Regions from separate parts of the Jeotgalibacillus sp. JSM ZJ347 genome, predicted to be linked through region 3. Evidence: riboswitches for the same ligand, from Rfam matches in the RefSeq annotation. Region 3 holds a riboswitch; each other region holds the start of a gene.
The links. Region 3 has a riboswitch for thiamine pyrophosphate ahead of thiT (energy-coupled thiamine transporter ThiT). Riboswitches for the same ligand answer to the same signal wherever they lie in the genome.
Positions count from the first base shown of each region.

Region 1: linked by a shared signal. The riboswitch ahead of tenA (thiaminase II) and the one ahead of thiT (energy-coupled thiamine transporter ThiT) in region 3 are both predicted to bind thiamine pyrophosphate.
Region 2: linked by a shared signal. The riboswitch ahead of ACH6CZ_RS06995 (YkoF family thiamine/hydroxymethylpyrimidine-binding protein) and the one ahead of thiT (energy-coupled thiamine transporter ThiT) in region 3 are both predicted to bind thiamine pyrophosphate.

Region 1 covers NZ_JBISEN010000009.1:28,579-35,091, reverse strand. The annotation lists gene ACH6CZ_RS15660 (lipoate--protein ligase family protein) at 1-325, shown strand, start outside; gene lipA (lipoyl synthase) at 322-1,263, shown strand; TPP riboswitch at 1,278-1,383, shown strand; gene tenA (thiaminase II) at 1,661-2,347, shown strand; gene thiM (hydroxyethylthiazole kinase) at 2,340-3,104, shown strand; gene thiD (bifunctional hydroxymethylpyrimidine kinase/phosphomethylpyrimidine kinase) at 3,101-3,925, shown strand; gene thiE (thiamine phosphate synthase) at 3,915-4,559, shown strand; gene thiW (energy coupling factor transporter S component ThiW) at 4,556-5,041, shown strand; gene ACH6CZ_RS15625 (PAS domain-containing protein) at 5,185-6,513, shown strand, end outside.
Region 2 covers NZ_JBISEN010000002.1:218,863-225,375, forward strand. The annotation lists gene ACH6CZ_RS06985 (ABC transporter ATP-binding protein) at 1-23, opposite strand, end outside; gene ACH6CZ_RS06990 (ECF transporter S component) at 43-615, opposite strand; gene ACH6CZ_RS06995 (YkoF family thiamine/hydroxymethylpyrimidine-binding protein) at 608-1,198, opposite strand; TPP riboswitch at 1,280-1,383, opposite strand; gene ACH6CZ_RS07000 (helix-hairpin-helix domain-containing protein) at 1,671-1,853, opposite strand; gene ACH6CZ_RS07005 (hypothetical protein) at 1,871-2,371, opposite strand; gene ACH6CZ_RS07010 (ring-cleaving dioxygenase) at 2,533-3,510, shown strand; gene ACH6CZ_RS07015 (esterase/lipase family protein) at 3,847-5,388, shown strand; gene ACH6CZ_RS07020 (hypothetical protein) at 5,393-5,821, opposite strand; gene ACH6CZ_RS07025 (hypothetical protein) at 5,836-6,180, opposite strand; gene ACH6CZ_RS07030 (LSm family protein) at 6,367-6,513, shown strand, end outside.
Region 3 covers NZ_JBISEN010000008.1:63,150-69,662, reverse strand. The annotation lists gene metH (methionine synthase) at 1-1,258, shown strand, start outside; gene ACH6CZ_RS15470 (FUSC family protein) at 1,485-2,507, opposite strand; TPP riboswitch at 2,617-2,719, shown strand; gene thiT (energy-coupled thiamine transporter ThiT) at 2,832-3,404, shown strand; gene map (type I methionyl aminopeptidase) at 3,882-4,634, shown strand; gene ACH6CZ_RS15455 (hypothetical protein) at 4,669-5,004, opposite strand; gene ACH6CZ_RS15450 (tryptophan-rich sensory protein) at 5,074-5,829, opposite strand; gene recQ (DNA helicase RecQ) at 5,880-6,513, opposite strand, start outside.

The DNA of each region.
Region 1 (6,513 bases), on a different contig from region 3:
TGTTATTTTACAGCATGGTTCTATCCCGATTTCAATGGATCTTGAAAAGCTATTTGATTTATTTATTTATCCAAGTGAAAAAGTAAAGGAGCGTGCACGACGCGCATTTACAAAAAGAGCCGTCGCAATTAATGACGTGCTTGAACGTCCTGTCACATTTGAAGAAGTGAATCATGCATTTAGAGAAGGGTTCATGAAAGGGCTCGATATTCATCTGGAACCTTTTACACCGCCAGAAGAGATGTTAAGAGCAGCAGCAGAGCTAGAAGAGAAGTATAAGAGTGAAGAATGGAGCTATAAGCGGGAAGGGAGACAGAGAGTATGACAAATGCAAAAGAACATGTACGTAAACCCGAATGGTTGAAGGTAAAGTTAAATACGAATGATTCCTATAAAAAGCTGAAGAAAATGATGCGTGAGAAGAAGCTGAATACAGTATGTGAAGAGGCGAAGTGTCCGAATATTCACGAATGCTGGAGTGAGCGTAAAACGGCGACATTTATGATTCTTGGGGATACGTGTACGAGAGCATGTCGCTTTTGTGCAGTGAAAACAGGTCTGCCGAATGAGCTTGACTGGGGCGAGCCTGAACGTGTGGCAGAGTCTACTGAAATGATGGGCTTAAAACACGTCGTTGTCACAGCGGTTGCGCGTGATGACTTGAATGACGGGGGCGCTGCAGTATTTGCTGAGACAGTCCGTGCGATTCACCGCCGTCTGCCAAGCTGTACAGTCGAAGTATTACCTTCAGATATGAAAGGTGATTATGAAAGCCTTCATACACTAATGGATGCAGAGCCGGATATTTTCAACCACAATATCGAAACGGTTCGCCGTCTGACGAAAAGAGTACGTGCGCGTGCGATGTATGACCGTTCACTTGAACTGCTTGCACGTGTAAAAGAAATTGCGCCGAATATCCCGACAAAATCAAGTATCATGGTTGGTCTTGGTGAAACGAAGGAAGAGCTGATTGAAGCGATGGATGATCTGCGTGCACACAATGTAGATATCCTGACACTTGGTCAGTACCTGCAGCCAACGAAAAAGCATCTTGATGTTGTGCGTTATTATCACCCGGATGAATTCGCAGAGCTGAAGGAAATTGCCCTTTCTAAAGGATTCAAGCATTGTGAAGCAGGTCCAATGGTTCGTTCTTCATACCATGCGGACGAGCAGGTAAGTGAAACGTCTGCACAGCGCCGGATCAAGTATTTAAAGGGCGTTGAAGCAGATGGCAGAACAGTAGACAATCTGCAGTAATAATTGAATAGAATAACACCCACTGGGGGAGCCGGTTAAACCGGCTGAGACGGACTGTTGTCCGGACCCTTTGAACCTGATCTGGATCATACCAGCGTAGGGAAGTGGCCGTATATGCGAACCTTTTAATATACGCCGCTTTCCAGAGAAATTGGAAGGCGGCGTTTTTTGTTGGTATTTGTAAAGTGGGCTGATAATTTCCGCTTCAGGGGGACGCTTTCTATGGCCGGGCGGTGAGCCAGCAGGCTGCGCCGTGCTCTGTCTCACCTGTCCCTTCCTGCCATAGGAGTCACCCCCTTACGCTACAATTATCAGCTGTTCAAATACAATAAATAGCTTAAATAATGTTTATTTAGTAAGCGTTTTGTCAGATTTATTATACGAAGGAGGAGAAATTATGACTTTTTGTTCAGATGTAAGAAAAGAGTGTAACGATCTTTGGGAAGCAAGCTTTGAGCACCCTTTTGTAAAAGGGATTGCTGAAGGGAGTTTGCCGCTTGATGTATTTAAGTTTTATGTGATGCAGGATGCATATTATTTAACGCATTTTGCAAAGGTACAGGCGATTGGTGCTGTGAAAGCAAAGGATCTGAAGACGACAAAAAGCTTTGCACATCACTCAGAGCAGACGTGTGCAGCTGAGCTTGCGCTGCATGAATCCTTTATGGAACTGCTTGGAGTGACAGATGAGGACTGGAGGCGTTTTGAGCCGTCTCCTACTGCTTATGCATATGTGTCCCATATGTACCGCTCAGCTAAAGGGGACCTGGCTGATGTGCTTGCTGCGATCCTGCCGTGCTACTGGCTCTACTATGAAATTGGTGAGCGTTTGAAGAATGAAAAGCCGGAGCACCCAATTTATCAAAAGTGGATTGAAACATATGGTTCTGAATGGTTCGGAGAGCTCGTAGAAGAACAAATTAACAGAATGAATGAACTGGCAGAGGATCTTTCAGACGAGAGAATCAAAGAATTAAAGGCTCACTTCAGCAGAAGCAGCTATTACGAGTTGAACTTCTGGGAGCAGGCATGGACGAAAGAAAGCTGGGCAATTCAATTAAAGGAGCGTGTCAAAAATGATTAAACAGCTAAGAGAAAAGAAGCCGCTGGTTCACTGTATAACGAACTACGTTGTCGCCAATTTTCAGGCGAATGGAATGTTAGCACTCGGTGCTTCACCGGTTATGGGGGATGAGCTTGAAGAAGTAGAGGAACTTACGTCTATTGCAGACGCACTATCGTTGAATATAGGAACACTTAATAAGCGATCAGTTGAGAGTATGATACATGCAGGCAGAGCAGCAAATAAAACAGGCATACCAGTTGTGCTTGATCCTGTAGGGGCCGGTGCAACCTCTTATCGACTCTCAGCTATTGATGAAATATTAAAGGGAGTTAAGATCACAGCTCTAAGGTGTAATGCAGGAGAACTTGCTGCCATTATGCGAAGAGATTGGTCTGCAAAAGGTGTTGATGCCGGGGAGGGTGATGCTGATCTTACTTCAATCGCTTTAGAAGCTGCTAGGACATATAACCTGATTATCGCTGTGACAGGTGCAGTTGATATCGTGACAGACGGTGAGGTTGTGCATGAGATCCAGGCAGGGCGTCAGATAATGTCTTCTGTTACCGGAATGGGTTGTTTACTTTCAAGTGTGACTGCAGCGTTTTTAACTGTTGAACAATCAGTTGATGCTGTAGCAGAGGCTGTTCAATTTTATGGTGAAGCAGGTGAAAAAGCAGCTGCTGTGTCATATCGTCCGGGGAGCTTTAAAACTGCGTTCCTTGACGCAGTGTATGAAATGAATGAGAGCAGATTTCAAAAAGGAGGCACACGATGAAGCAGGTACTAACAATTGCAGGTTCAGATTCAGGAGGCGGAGCAGGGATTCAGGCTGATATTAAAACATTTCAGGAACTGGGTGTATTTGGGACATCAGTTATAACTGCCGTCACAGCTCAAAATACGCTGGGGGTAAAAGACGTTGCTCCAGTACCGGTCGGCAATCTGGAAAAGCAGCTGCAGGCAGTGGGTGAAGACTTTGAGATTGCAGCGCTTAAAACCGGTATGCTGTTTGATGTTAAGACGATTCAGACGGTAGCAAAATATATTAAGTATTATGAATGGAAGCATTTGATTGTTGACCCGGTCATGATCGCTAAAGGAGGAGCCAGCCTGCTGCGGGAGGAGGCGAAGGATTCATTGATTGAAAATCTTTTGCCCCTTGCTGCTGTAGTCACTCCGAATATACCTGAAGCAGAAGCGTTAAGCGGTATCAGTATATCGGATGAAACGACAAGACGAATGGCTGCTGAGAAGATACTTGAAAGCGGCGCGCAGGGGGTGCTGGTGAAGGGAGGACACGGTGAAGATCCTGACTTTACCGAAGATTATTATCTCGACCAGTATGGTGGTTCATTAGTGCTAAGATCCTCACGTATTCCTACAAAGCATACACATGGTACAGGGTGCACATTTTCAGCTGCCCTTGCAGCAGAGTTCGCAAAAGGACAATCTATTGAAGATGCTTTCCTGACAGCGAAGAAATTTATTCAAAGTGCGATTGAGCATTCGTTAAATATAGGTGCGGGTCACGGACCGACGAACCACAGCGCGTACCGTCATTATGCACAAAAGGAGATGATCGGATATGTTCACTAAGCCTGCTGTTTATTTGATTTTTGGTACCCCGAATACCGGTCAGATGGATCCTCTCCTGCTTCTTGAGGAAGCATTGAAAGGAGGAATCAGCTATTTCCAGTTAAGAGAAAAGGGACCTGGCGCACTGACCGGTCAGCCTTTAAAGGAATTTGCACTGAAATGTCAGGCGCTGTGCCGTTTATATCATGTTCCTTTTATCATCAATGATCATGTTGACCTGGCCTGTGAAATTAGTGCTGATGGTATTCATGTTGGTCAGGAGGATACTTGTGCGCAAACTGTAAGAGCAAAAATCGGTCATAAGATGTTCCTTGGTGTTTCAGTACATTCACTTGAAGAAGCTGAACATGCAGTAGAAGATGGTGCTGATTATCTGGGCATGGGACCGATATACGGTACAAAAAGTAAGCCGGATGCAAAAGAACCTTCAGGTGTGGCTAAAATCATTCGTGTAAAGAACGAGTTTCCATATATTCCTGTTGTTGGCATTGGTGGAATCACTGCATCAAATGCAGGATCTGTATGGGAAGCTGGTGCTGAAGGTATTGCAGTCATATCAGCTGTTACAGAAGCAGAAAATGTTCAGCAGGAAGTTAAACGGCTGACTGCTTCTTATCGGAGGGAGAATGTATGAGTACCAAAAAGCTTGTTCTGATGGCCATGCTTGTTGCTATTGCAGTAGCAGGTTCGGCATTTGTCTCATTTCCGGCAGGTGTCGCAAGAGCTTATCCAGTACAGCATGCAATCAACGTCATGGCAGGCGTATTATTTGGCCCGGGTCCGGCCGTTGCAATCGCTTTTGTGACGGGACTGATTCGCATATTAACCGGAACAGGATCACTTCTTGCATTTCCAGGAGGCATGATCGGTGCAGCTCTTGCAGGTCTGTTTTACTTATGGAGTGGGCGCGTCTGGTTGGCAGCGGCCGGTGAAATAATAGGAACAGGGGTCATTGCGTCACTTGTCGCAGTTCCTTATGCAGCCATTTTAATGGGTACTGAAGCCGGGTTCTTTTATTTTATGCCGGCATTTCTCGCTTCAAGTATCAGTGGTGCAGTAATTGGGGTAGTTACATCTAAAAAAATGAAAAATGCTGCTTTCTCACTTCATAATTAAAAGATAGATTTTTAATCCATCTTTCCTTGATATCACTGGGATGAAGGGGCTTTTGACAATTTTTTTATAAAGAATTTGTCAATTTCCCCTTTTCAAATATACCCAATGCGCGTATTATGATTAGTAAAAAAAGGAACAGAATTATGCCCTATTCAGACTCCTTAGCAATTGAAAATATTATCGCTGCTGTCGACCATCACCTCGCCGTTGCTTTTATTGATCTTCACGGTCGCTTTGAGTTTGTAAATGAAAATTTTTGTGAAACTACACAGTATTCAGAAGAAGAGCTGATGAATGCTCATTTTTCAATGCTACTTCATCCCGATTATAGTGTTAACCAACTGAACGATGCATTAAAGCAGATCAGACAGGGGCGTCTCTGGCAGGGTGAGATGTTGAACCAAAAGAAAGATGGATCACCGCTGTGGGTAAACTCTACAATTGTACCAATGTTTGACGACGAAGGAAGACCTTTTCGTTATTTCATTTATAAAGTAGACGTTACTGATAAAATAGAAATGAAAGAAAAGCTGGATGAAACCGAAGAAAAACTTAGGCTAACGGTTAGTGAAATGAATTACCTGAAACATGTGCTGGACCAATCTTCTATGGTCACGATTATAGATCGTAATCGTACGATTCTATACCTAAATGAACGTGCTGCAGAATTAATGAAACGATCCCCTCTCGAGATTATTGGGAAACCGGTGGACAATTTAAATGCGAGGTGTCATCCGGATTCGTTTTATGATGAGATGTGGGAAACACTTTATCGTGGAGAGATCTGGAGCGGAGATATTCAGACGAAAGATAAAGAAGGTGAAACGAAATGGACCAGCACGCGTGTTTTTCCGATGATAGGTCCATCAGGTGAAGCAACCCGTTTTATTTTTGTCAGCCAGGATATTACCCAGGCAAAAGAAGCAGAGCAGCTTGTGCTGCGGTCTGAAAAGTTATCCGTATTAGGTGAACTCGCTGCCGGTATCGCACATGAGATCAGAAATCCGCTCACTTCTTTAAAAGGTTTTACTGCCTTACTTGAAGAAGGTGAAACGTCAACTGAGAAAAAAGCATATTTATCCGTATTGAAATCAGAAATTGACCGTATAGAATATACGGTCAATGAATTAATGATGCTTGCAAAGCCGCAGAAGTCTGAAATGAGACTTGTAAAGATTGAAGAGCTCGTCCGCAGCGTGTGTGCTTTCCTTCAACCGGAGCTTACGATGAAAAATATTGAGTTAAGCTGTGATGGAAAAAAATCGACTGCCGAAGTGTTATGTGAATCCAATCAGATTAAGCAGGTTGTCATGAATGTATTGAAAAATGCAATCGAAGCCATGAAACAGGGTGGACGCATTCATGTCTCTTATCTTTATCATGAAAAGACAATGTCCATTGTGGTGGAGGATGATGGCGAGGGGATGAGTGAAGAGGTGCTAAAAAAGATTGATACACCTTTTTTTACGACC
Region 2 (6,513 bases), on a different contig from region 3:
TCATCAGGAAATCGAAATGACACATCCTCCAAAGAGATGACATTATGCATGTACATCACGCTTAGTAATGGCATAGCCTCTCAGTGAGCCTGTTGCAAGCAGTGCGTCAACCAGATATTTACCGCCTACTCCTGCAATAATCGCGCCACTCATTACACGAATCACAAACATCAGTAATACATATTCAGTGCTGAGTGCTGCAAATCCACCCAGTAAGTAACCATACACAAAGCTGAATACTGCAGCCCCTGCTCCGGCCATCATATAAATGCCGAGGTTGAAATGACGATATCTTGTGGCTGCGAAAACTGCTTCTGCTCCCAGCCCCTGTATGACACCTGCTAAAATCAGACGGGGGCCGACTGCATTCCCAAGCATCACTTCAATCGCAGCAGCCATCGTCTCAGGAATGACTGCAGCGCCAGGCTTTCGGATGATCGCCATCACGATAATAGACACAATAAACCAGATCCCAAAGATCCACTCATAAGCAATCGGACCAATGAGTGAAGCCCAGATGTTTCCGACATGTAAGAACAATAGGTAAATAATGCCGAACACAACCGCAAACAGCGACATCATGACAACTTCTTTCAGTTTCCAGTTCTTAAGCATGATGATTCCCCTTATGAGACGGACTGTTGATACTCATTGAAACAGTCATCACTAAATGACGGTGTTCGTCAGACCTTGCTTTGCCAAACGTCTCCTCGTAAAAATCAAATACGTCATGAATATCTCCATGAATGCCGCTTGCATAATGCATGGAGTCATTGAAAACACCACGCTCCTTTGCGCGATCCACTTCCCGGTAAATGACACTCATGTAATCAGGGTTATTCATCGGATACAGCGCAAATTGTGAAGAAACGTACTGTCTTGTTTCATCCTGGTTATGCACGTTCGGATCAACGTCCATATAAGAATCACCTGCAGTATCACCAGGACAGCCGGCTGAAAAAGTTGCATTGATCGCAACATGTTCACCCGTTTTTGCAGCATGCAGCGTAATCGCTTTGATCACATTAAATACATGCTGTTCCTGTCCACGGATCACAGTTGAGACGTCATCTGTATGCTTCCAGACGCCCGTCAGATCTGTTGCCTCCAGCGCGCCTTTTATGACAGGGATAAAATCTCCGGTCATTGGGTGCAGCGAAAAGCGGCACCCCACAATGTTGCTAGTTCCACATTCCATTTTGTATTCCTCCCAAGAGCAGTTTTTGCACAAAAAAAGACCACATCTGCGAAAGATGTAGCCACTGCTCCTGATATAAAAAGAGAAGTCACTACACTTCCTCACGCAGGTATTATCCTGATCGAGTCATAAGGGATCGGAGCTATTGCTCACATCTCAGCTAATTCGCACCCCTAGTGCAGATAACGGTATTTAATTTTCTATGCACGACCACTATATCACCAGAGAATGGAATGTGCAACACCTCTAAAAACTAATTATAACCATATTATACCTTTTTATTAAAAAATCATTCCCTTGGTTCAAAAATGAGAACGCCAATAATTGCAATCACGAGGCTAAATAATACGGAGTAAAACCAGTGCCTGCCCTGCATCGTGTTATTGAGGATATTCATCAGGGCGCTGATACAAAAAGTAATAAAAAACACAAAAAGGATTAGTATGATGGTCATCATATGAATCGTCACCTCTTACGTATTTTTAAAAGAACCACCGGCTTCTTTCAACTGTCTGATTGTTTTTGGTCCAACGCCGTGAAGGGTAACCAGCTCGTTTTCAGTGTACTTGCTAATATCATCCATCGTTTTAATACCTGCCTGAGCGAATGCGCGCTGAGAGGGTTTGCTTAAGTTAGACGGTAATTCGGTCGTCATAGATGCATGTCTCCTTTTTAAAAAAGCATGGTTGGCAGTTCTTCAAGACGCTGGTCAGTGCTGCGTGTGATCTTAAGTGAATACCCGGGCTTCGAATGTGCACTTCCTCGAACAGTAAGTGTTCTTTTGCGGTCCGCCATTTCGATCGTCAGCCACTTCCGGCCGGATTCTGAGGTTTTAATACACTCTGAAACTTCGCTTGCTGTCAGTAAGATGATTTCAGTGTTCTGAAGGTCTTCTTCACCACAGATAAACGCAAACAGGTATTGGTTGTCATGCTGGCTGCGAAGTGTTTTTTCCATTTCTGTATCGTAAAAGGAGAAGGTCCAGATACGCGATTCTTTTTTAAAACGGGGGGTAAACGAGTATTTTGCATAGATGAAATAGCTGTCTATCTCATTTTCAAGCGCATAGATTCTGCGATCCTGCCCGCCTTCTTTCATGACAGGTGAGAATCCGCGGTTAACGAGATGTGAAAGCAGCGCGCCAAAGTAAAAATCCACTTTCGGAATACTCATATCATTGCTCCTCCTTTCATGCTGTTACTCCTTATTATGAAGCACTTTCAGGTGGATTTACATTTTAAACACTTGAGCAGTCATAATTCTTGCATTCAATATGAAATCATTAGATGCTATGGGTATGAACATTGCACTGGAGGAGGCTCATGAATATGTCGATTAAAGCATTAAAAGGCATTCACCACGTTACTGCGATCACAAGCAGTGCTGAAAAAAATTACGAGTTTTTCACTTATGTACTTGGTATGAGGCTGGTTAAAAAAACAGTGAATCAGGATGATATCCAGACGTATCATTTGTTCTTTGCTGATGATACTGGAAATCCCGGTACAGATATGACGTTCTTTGATTTTCCTGGTATCCCAAAAGGAAATCACGGAACGAATGAAATTTCAAAAACATCTTTCCGCGTGCCGAGTGATGCTGCAATTGATTACTGGGAGAAGCGGTTTGACCGTTTGAATGTGAAGCATAAGGGTGTGCAGGAGCAGTTTGGTAAAAAGACGATTTCATTCGTTGACTTTGATGATCAGCAGTATCAGTTGATATCAGATGAAAACGATCAGGGTGTGGAAGCAGGGACCCCGTGGCAGAACGGACCTGTACCGCTTGAATATGCGATTGCAGGGCTTGGACCGTTATTTGTCCGCGTTGACCGCTTTGATTATTTTAAAGAAATGCTTGAAAAGGTATTGTTATTTAAAGAAACGGCCGCTGAACAGTCATTTCATTTATTTGAAGTAGGAGAAGGCGGAAATGGTGCCAGTGTGATTGTTGAGCACAACACCTTTTTACCGCAGGCGCAACAGGGCTTCGGCACGGTGCACCATGCAGCTTTCAGGCTTGAAGACAGAGAGATGCTCGATGAGTGGGACGAGCGTATGAAGAGCTTTGGCTTCCCGACATCGGGATTTGTCGATCGTTTCTTCTTTAAGTCACTTTATTCAAGAGTGGCGCCGCAGATTCTGTTTGAGTTTGCAACGGACGGTCCAGGGTTCATGGGTGATGAGCCATATGAGACGCTTGGAGAAAAGCTGTCGCTGCCACCGTTTTTCGAGCCAAAACGTGAAGAGATCGAAAGTAAGGTGCGGCCAATTGATACGGTGAGAAGCACGAAGACGTTTGAAAAAGAATAGTGATGCTGAGCCGGATATCTGATGGGGTATCCGGCTTTTTTGGTTTGGAGCTGATGGATACGGCATTATAAACTTGGAATTGCTGCCGTAAGCAGGCTTGATTGCTACAAGTTGTCGTGGGATTACTACAAGTTCCCGGGTGTATCGCTACAACCTTAGAGGGGAATGCTACAACTTAAGAGAAAACAGCGACAACTACGCCTGCCTGCATTCAACCTTCACTCACATATAAATAAATAATAATTTAATTATAAAACATACAGGATTTACCTTCCGGGTGTCGAAATACATACATGGTCGGGGTTTCCCGATACAGTCTATAAAGGAGAGGATTGGATGAGAAAAACGCTATCCCTGTTTATTGCTGTGTTCCTGTTTTTGTCACTGCCGTCTGCCGCTTTTGCCGGAGGATTTAAGACACCGGGTAATTCACTTGTACCCGGTACGATCAGTATTGGTGAAGCCCCTGCCTACATAGACTCTGCAAAGCCTGCGATTGTATTTGTTCAGGGTCTGACAAATGATTCAACTGTCTGGTACAACGAAAATGATATGTACAGCCGTGCTGTTACAGCAGGCTATGAGACCGCTTTTGTCGAGTTGAATGACTCAGGTGGTACACCAAAAAGTTATTGGGATAATGGCGCCATGCTTGCAGGTCAGCTTGAAGAGATTTCTGCCCATTTTGGCGGGAAAAAGCTTGTCATTGTGGCATTCAGTAAAGGCGGCGTTGATACGCAGGTTGCCCTGATTTATGAGGGGAAATACCCGCTTGTATCGAATGTCATTACACTCAGCTCGCCTCACTATGGAAGTGAACTTGCAGATCTCGCAAATAGCACGTCACTCGGCTGGCTTGCCAGTCTGATTGGACAAAACAGTGAAGGGACGCAAAGTCTTCAGACGGGAACGATGAATTACTTCCGTTCCATTACGGATAGTCGATGGGAAGTCGCTCAGAACAGCTATTTTTCACTTGCTGGTACACGTACCGGACCATGGTTCAGTGCGTATTGGTTTGGAAGCGGTTTCATTTCAGGGCCAAATGATGGTGTTGTGTCTGTTGCGAGTGCTCAGCTGCCTTACAGCAGAAGCCTGGCTGTTGGGAACTGGAATCACGGAGAAATCAATAAAGGCTATAATACACTCTCGATCTTCCAGCCTTATTTAACAACACAGCGTGCAGCTGCTTTTTCAGCTTTTAGTATGATGGAAGAAAAGGAAGAAAAAATCAAGCCTCTTGATACGCTATTAAGAGGAGGAGAACAAAATGGTAAAGCATCTGAAAGTTTTTTCGTTGAAGACGGGGCAGAAAGTCTTGTGATTAACTGGATGAGTGCGACACCGCATGAGACTGTGACGTTAAAAGCACCACGCGGTCCTGCAAAAGACTATGAAGTGACTGCTGCTGAGGATGATACAATGTTTTTTAACGGTGCTTATCATCATACGATTGAAATAACTGATCCTGCAGCAGGAAAATGGATTGCAGAGACGGTAACGGATCAGAAATCTGCTTATGCACTTATGATAACGTTCGATTCTGATTTAAATGATCAGCTTGCGCTCGAGCCTTCTGATAGTAAGCGGAACTGGACGCTAAAGGAAAACATTGGGCTAAAAAACAAAGCACAGCGTCATGCAGATATTAAGATGTTCAGTGAAATTGGGTTTACGCCTGGTAAGGGCAAAAAAAACCGTGGAATTGGTCAGAAGATCCGCACTTTTAAACAAAGCGGAAAGGCTGTCACGCTTCCTTCTGAAAAGGGAACCTACAATATGACTGTTGAAGTCGAAGGCACGACACCGGACGGACAGAAATTTCAGCGTACGGTTATTGATTCTGTCTTTGTAGATGAAGAAGGTGTCGCCTACTAGAAGTTTAGTATCTGAATGAGAGGACGACAAGCACGCTCACCAGCATGAAATACATCATTGAAAAAATCGGCAGCATCATTTGCCATTCCTGTATAGGGAGACCGCACAGTGCCGGGCTTTGCATCACCTCGCCAAGCATTAGGCCCATTGCACTCCCTATACTGATGTGCAACGCCCCTGCAACCGCCGCTGACGCATAGCCTGTTTGAAACCCATACGTATAGCCTGCTGGAATAAGTAGCGCCAGAATCCATAAATATTCCCCGTTAAAAGTCATAAAAAATGGCAGTGCAGCGGTTAACCCTGCTCCTCCCGCGATTATACCAACCACTGTATTTGAAAATCGTTCCGCTACAATAACTTTCCTTTTTAACATGAAAACCATATGAAAGATAAAGAGTGCAACGGCTGATAGAAGAATGATCTCAGGCACATCATTCACGTCCTTTATAGTTTACCTGCAGCTATTAAAGCTGTTGCTGATAAAAAGATATATGCCATTTCAAGCATAATCGGCAGCATAACAGTACCTCCTGCAGCAGCTCCAATCATTGGACCCATTAACCCCATCATCCATCCATTTGCAAGCCCCGTCAGCGCTGTCTGCCCGTCATAAAAAAGACCGTTAACCCCTCCAGTCAGCGCTCCCGCAACAGCAGCAATGATCGTCACCCACACAAAATAAAACGGTAAGTAATCGATCAGCACAATCCCAATCATGAAGCCTGAAAATCCTCCGGAGATCATCGCGATATTCATACCCAGATGAAACCCTGTCTGGTCACGCAACATGAAAAATCGCTTTAAGCAGTAAGTAGTGACCATGAAATGCATGAAAAGTAAGATTGCTATAAGTATTCACTCCCTTTCATATCACCTTTTAGTGTATGACAGGTTTTATTTGTGCGTGCAAAACCCAAGCCAACAGGCGGCTCGTTGCATAAAATGATCATAAATTATATAGAAAGGAGGGGCCTCGTGTATTCAGATTTTGATGTTGAAAACTGGCTTGCATCTACTCCCAAGGCGGATACCTATCCATCTCCAGCCGGAAGAGGGACGTCAGAAGAGATCTTACTCAGAAAACGCTACATTGAGCTGGCTAATATCTTTCTGCAATTAAAA
Region 3 (6,513 bases):
CGGTAAAAACCTCGTTGAGATTATTTTAAGTAATAATGGATATGATGTGGTAGACCTTGGCATTAAAGTAACACCGCCTGAATTAATCGAAGCGATTGAACGTGAGAAGCCGGATATTGTCGGGCTGTCAGGTCTGCTTGTTAAATCAGCCCAGCAGATGGTGATTACAGCCGGTGATATGCGTGAAAAAGGACTTGAGGTACCGATCCTTGTAGGTGGTGCAGCGCTGTCACGTAAATTTGTCGATACAAAGATCTCAAATCATTACGATGGGCTTGTCCTGTACGCAAAAGACGCAATGAACGGACTCAGCCTTGCAAATCAGCTTCAGGATAAACTTGAACGTGCAAAGCTGAGTGAAGAAATCCTTGCAAAGCAGGAAAAGCTTCAGTCACAGGAACCAAGACCAACCAAGGAAACAGCAGTCGGTGTGCTTGAGAAGCCTCCAGTAGCAGAAGCACCTGTATTTGTGCCAAATGATACAACACGTCACGTCATCAGCTCATACTCAGTGGCGCACGTTGAAGCCTATATCAATATGCAGATGCTTCTCGGTCACCATTTAGGTGTAAAAGGTAAAATCTCAAGACTGCTTGAAGAAAAGGATGAAAAGACGTTGAAGATAAAAGAAACAGTGGATCACCTGATTCAGAATGTGAAGCAAGAAGGATTGATTACGCCTGCAGCGGTGTATCAGTTCTTCCCGGCACAGAGCGAAGGGGATGATGTCATCATCTATCACCCTGAAACCGGTCAGGAGATAGAACGTTTTACATTTCCGCGTCAGCCAAGAGCGCCACATCTGTGTCTTGCTGATTACCTTCGTTCAAAAGAGAGTGGCGTAATGGATTACGTCGGATTCTTTACCGTCACAGCAGGCAGAGGGATCCGTGAAAAAGCACAGCATTATAAAGAGGAAGGAAGATTCCTTGAAAGTCACGCACTTCAGGCACTTGCGCTTGAAACAGCAGAAGGATTTGCAGAGCTCTTACACCAGCAGATGAGAGACCGCTGGGGCTTCCCGGATCCTGTTGACTTTACGATGCAGGAGCGCTTCAGTGCTAAATACCAGGGGCAGCGCTTCTCATTCGGGTATCCTGCATGTCCGGAGCTTGAAGATCAGGAGAAGTTGTTTAAGCTGATCAGCCCTGAGGAAATCGGGGTCCAGCTGACAGATGGCTTTATGATGGAGCCTGAAGCGAGCGTATCAGCGATTGTGTTTGCGCACCCTGATGCAAGGTATTTTAATGTGATGTAGTAGTGCTTGCGCGATGGTTCTGTGGTTCGGCGTTCGTCGGCTAATGTTCGGCGTTCGCTTAGGCATGTTCGAGAGTAAACATGTGGTGTTCGCTGTTTACACAGTGATGTTCGACGCTTAATAGGTACACTTCGACACTTCGTGACTATTGACTCATAAACGCAAAACTGGTTTATTCAATGAAACAAGCCGGGGAGCAATCCCCGGCTTCTCGCATTTTCCAAAATTAAAGTTCTTCCGGTCTCGCGCTCGGTACCTTAACAAACGATCTGCGCTTCTTCAGCAATGCGTGAATCGTTAATAATTCAAAATAAATATAACTTTTATCCGGCAGCTCGTCTTCATCCGTCTCACCCTTCAGTTCATGACGGAGCAAAGCCAGCGCATCGGCGTCCATTGGCTCCTGTTGGCCTGTTCTAATGATCCGGTTATTCAGCTGTGAGACAAGTGTCCGGACTGCCTGTTTTTCTTCAATCGACCAATCAGGTGCATCATCTGAAGGCAGCGAGATCAGATTTGCTAAATGAAAAGACAGCTGCCTGAGCAGATAAATCTTCTTTTGCAGCATCTGAATTTCGTTCATTTCCTCGCGTTTATAAGAATGGTAGTGCCATTCCTGAAGCTGGAACCTGCAGAACATTTCTGCGCGGTCAAGCTGGGTGCGAAGCTGGTTGGAGGCGGTTTCAAGATTCATTGCCGAGTCTTTCTGATCCAACAGTTCATTCATTCTTTCAGCCAGCAGCTGAGTGAGCTTGGACTGTGCATTAGAAATGAGTGTTAGGATCTGATCTTTATATTTAGGCGGCATCAGTAAAAAGTTAACGAGTGTGGAAGTTAAAATTCCGATACCGGTAGTACCAAGTCTTTTAATAAATTCAAGCAAAAAGTGATCTTCTGTACCGGGTATCATGGCCACTGCTGTCAGTGTCGCAACCAGCATACCTGCATCAAGCTTCAGCTTATAGCAGATCCAGATTGTCAGTACTGCTGAGATTGTATATGTAATTGCTGTATCTCCAAGTAAAAAAGTGGCAAGCATTGCAATGGAGGCCCCGATCGCAGATGCCGGAAAGCGGATCATGCCCTTTTTAATTGAATCGGCAGCTGTCGGTTCAATCGTTACAATTGCGGTAATAACAGCGAAGACCACAGGTAAATTGAATAGCTGACAGATCAGGGCAGTAATAAATACTGCGACACCCGTCTTTAAAATTCTGCCGCCAATAAATCTTTTTTTCAGCCAATGCATGTGATTCGGGAACCTCCTATCTTAGTAAATTAGACGTGTAATAGTATAGCATACAAAATGTGGAGAAGATGACATGATTCAAAATATGGGTTACAATATTAACAGATGCAATTTCCACAAGGGGAGCCATATTGGCTGAGAGTGAACAGATCTGTTCAGACCCTTCGAACCTGTAAGTTAATGCTTACGCAGGAATGTGGATGGAAACGGACTTTTTCAAGGTCTCTGGGTTTCTATCCCCAGGGGCCTTTTTATATTTTTAAAGGCCCGTTGAATTCCCCTCTGTGCGAGCTGCATCAATTTCGCAAAAGGAGGAAGATGTAAATGGAGCGTAAGAAGTTATTATTTTTAGTGGAGGTTGCGATTTTTTCAGCAATCGGCATTATCCTGGACCAGTTTTCATTCAGTCTCTGGCCACAGGGAGGATCTATCAGTTTTGTGATGGTACCAATCGTATTGATGGCATTCCGCTGGGGTCTGAAAGGCGGACTGCTGACAGGATTTCTGGTAGGGCTGCTGCAGACAATGTTTGGTGCTTATATTATTGATCCGGTTCAGGGGATTCTTGATTATCCGCTGGCATTCACTGTGATTGGATTTGCAGGGCTGTTTGCAGGTGTTGTGAAGCGTTCACTTGAGGAAGGCTCAATGAAAAAAGCGGCAGTCTTTATTACAGTTGGCGTATTTATTGGCGCGCTGCTGAGATTTATCTGTCATTTCCTTGCCGGCGTGATCTTCTTTGGATCAGGCAGTGAAGGTGTACCGGCCTGGTTATTCTCACTTGGCTATAACGGCTCTTACATGGGTCCTGCGTTCATTCTAACATCCATTGTCCTTGCAACGCTGCTGATTTCAGTGCCAAGAGTTGCGACAAACCGTCAGATGACAAGTGCCTGAATTATTTAAAGAACCGGTTCATTTACGCTTCAGGCGGACGCTTTCCAGACGGAGGTTGCCAAACCTCCTCGCCTTCGGCTGTAGGGTCTCGGCTTCCCTCTAATCGTCTCGGAGTCGCAGCCTTACGCTTCAATGAACCTAAATTTAATATTAAAAAGAAGATGGCTTTTAACACAAACGCCATCTTTTTTTAGATTTTTAGTGGTGGTGTATATTTTACTAACTACAAAATATTATTTGGTTTACTATCTTAAAGGAAGAAATACATAGTTTAAGTGGAGCGTAAGGGGGCGACTCCTGTGGCAGGAAGGGACAGGTGAGACAGAGCATGGCGAAGCCTGCTGGCTCACCGCCCGGCCACGGAAAGCGTCCCCCTGAAGCGGAAATTAAACGGTTATAGAATAAATAGCATCTTTCATGCATTCCCCACCATACATATGATATAGTGAACCATTATAAAGCAAGGAGAGAATCGGTATGATCGTACAGACGAATGAAGAATTAGAAGCGCTGAAAAAGATCGGCGCCATTGTTGCTGAGATCCGCGATGACATGCGTGCAGCAACCAAGCCCGGTGTAACAACTGCTGAGCTTGATGAGATCGGTAAGCAGAAATTTGAGCAATATGGTGCCATTTCAGGTCCAAAAGGTGAATATGATTTCCCTGGTTATACATGTATTAGTGTAAATGATGAAGTAGCGCACGGTATCCCGGGTGACCGGGTGATTAAGGACGGGGACCTTGTAAACATTGATGTTTCAGGCTCTCTGGATGGGTATTTTGCTGACACAGGTATTTCTTTTGTTGTAGGTGAAAATGCTGAACTTGAAAAGCTGTGCGCAACTGCAGAACAGGCTTTTACACTTGCACTTAAGAAAGCAAAAGCAGGTTCTAAAAAGAGCCAGCTCGGAAAAACAGTATCCCGTGTGGCAAAGCAAAATGGCTATCAGGTGATTACGAACCTGACAGGTCACGGTGTTGGAAAGTCGCTGCATGAAGCGCCGGACCATATCCTGAACTATCATGATCCGTGGGATAATGAGTTGTTAAAGGAAGGGACCGTACTTGCATTTGAACCGTTTATTTCTTCAGGGGCAGATTTCGTTGAAGAACAGAATGACGGCTGGACGTATAAGACACCGGATGGCAGCCTGGTTGCACAGATTGAGCATACAATCGTGATTACAAAGGGCGAACCACTGATTTTAACAGAATCTAAAAAAGCATAAACAAAAGGACTTGTGATCACCACAAGTCCTTTTGTTATGCCTGATTCAGTTTTGTTTTCCGGCGCTGCTCCATAAAAATGGCAGCTGCAAGCAGGAAGAATGATAATGCTGTTGGAACTGAAATCCATGATGAGATTAATAGCATCACAAGTACTCCGCTTCCTCCAGGCGTGGGGTTCTGAGTGGCAATCTGGTCAATCTGCAGCACATAGTAGGCTGCAATTACAAATGAAAATACAAGGAAAAATACATTCGTGATCCAGAGCCACTTCACTTTTTTTCTGATTCCAAACACGATTGAGATCGTCATTAATATTGGTCCCACCAGCAGTGTGACCAGAAACATTGCAAATAGTAATTGCCCGTCCAACATAAACCCTCTCTTCAAAGAAACTTCTTTCACTATTCTAACCTAGTTGAAAGGTGAGTGTGCCGTTGATTATTTGAAACTTAGTGTCCTGCTGCTGTATCCGGATGTTCTCTTTTTGCGGAAGACAAATAGTCCAATCAGAATGATGACACTCAGCACATAAGCAGTGAACACGACGGCAGATTCTTCACCTTCATTTTGTACACCTATACCGATGAATGCCCAGACGAATACAAGCGGATACACCCAATCGCTTTCCTTATAGCGGATACCGAGTGCGAGCGCTGTTGCAATCAGCAGCAGTGCGATCGTCCAGACAGGTGATGAAATGCCAAGCCCGTCCCAGCCGGCTTCATTGACTGTGTAGGCTGTATTGGCAACGGTCGCTACACTAACCCATCCCATGTAAACAGAGAAGGGGAGGAGATCAAAAAAGCTGTGCTTTGTCTGTTTGATTTTAGCGTAAATAATAATAATTGAAATTAATAAGCCGACAATAACTGCGACCGATACAGGGAAAAATTCATAGTGCCACAGCAGAATCCAGGATATATTCAAAAGGCAGCTGACGAGAAACATAAAAGAAGTGGTTTTATATACTTCTCTTTTTCTCTGAGATTTAAAAGCACCTTTTAATACCCATAAGCCCAGCAGTAAATAGATCAGTCCCCATATTGAAAATACGTAGCCTGCAGGTGTGAATAACACATTTAGCCGGTTTGAAATCTCGCCTGTTGTCTGCCCGTTAATCGGAAGTATATTTGCCAGCGCATTAACGGTGATGACAGCTGCAAGCGCAAAGAAATTTGTCCAAAACTGTTTCATGTAAAAACCTCCTGTCTGTCTTCTATTCCCTTCAGAGAGAAAAAAATCCTTCAGACGAGCTGGTTTTTTACAAGTGTCATTTTAATTTGCAGGTAGCTCACTTCCTCTGGGAGAGCTTCTTTTAAAGGCTTGAGTCCCGGAACTTCCATTTGAGCCCTTGTTGAAAGAATTAATTGTTCAGTTTCTCCATCAAACCATCTTTCAAAATCCAGTGTATGACCTTCTTCATACGCTTTTTGCAGGTGGCGCTCAATGGTTTGGGTGGTGAGTGCTCTTAATTTAGCAATCTCAGAGATAGACTTTCCACTGTCATACAGCTCATAGCTGAACAGGTGGCTCGGCTGATCAGGGTCAGCAGTCACTTCAGGCTGCTTTGGGGCTGGTGACTGATCAGGCACCGGGACCATATTTTTATTTTTTCCATGTTCTTTTATATAGGCTGCAATGACTTCTGTAAAAGGTGTTCCGTATGATTGAAGCTTTCTTTCGCCTACACCTTTAATGTTACGCATCTCATCTTCGGTTTCCGGATAGTGCTGTGCCATTTCACGCAGCGTTGCATCGGAAAATATGACATACGGCGGAACTGCATGTTCTTTTGCAAGTCTGGAACGTACTGATCGCAGCTCTTCGAATAATGATTCATCATAATCAGCCTGCTGCTGATGTAGCTGGAATCCGGAT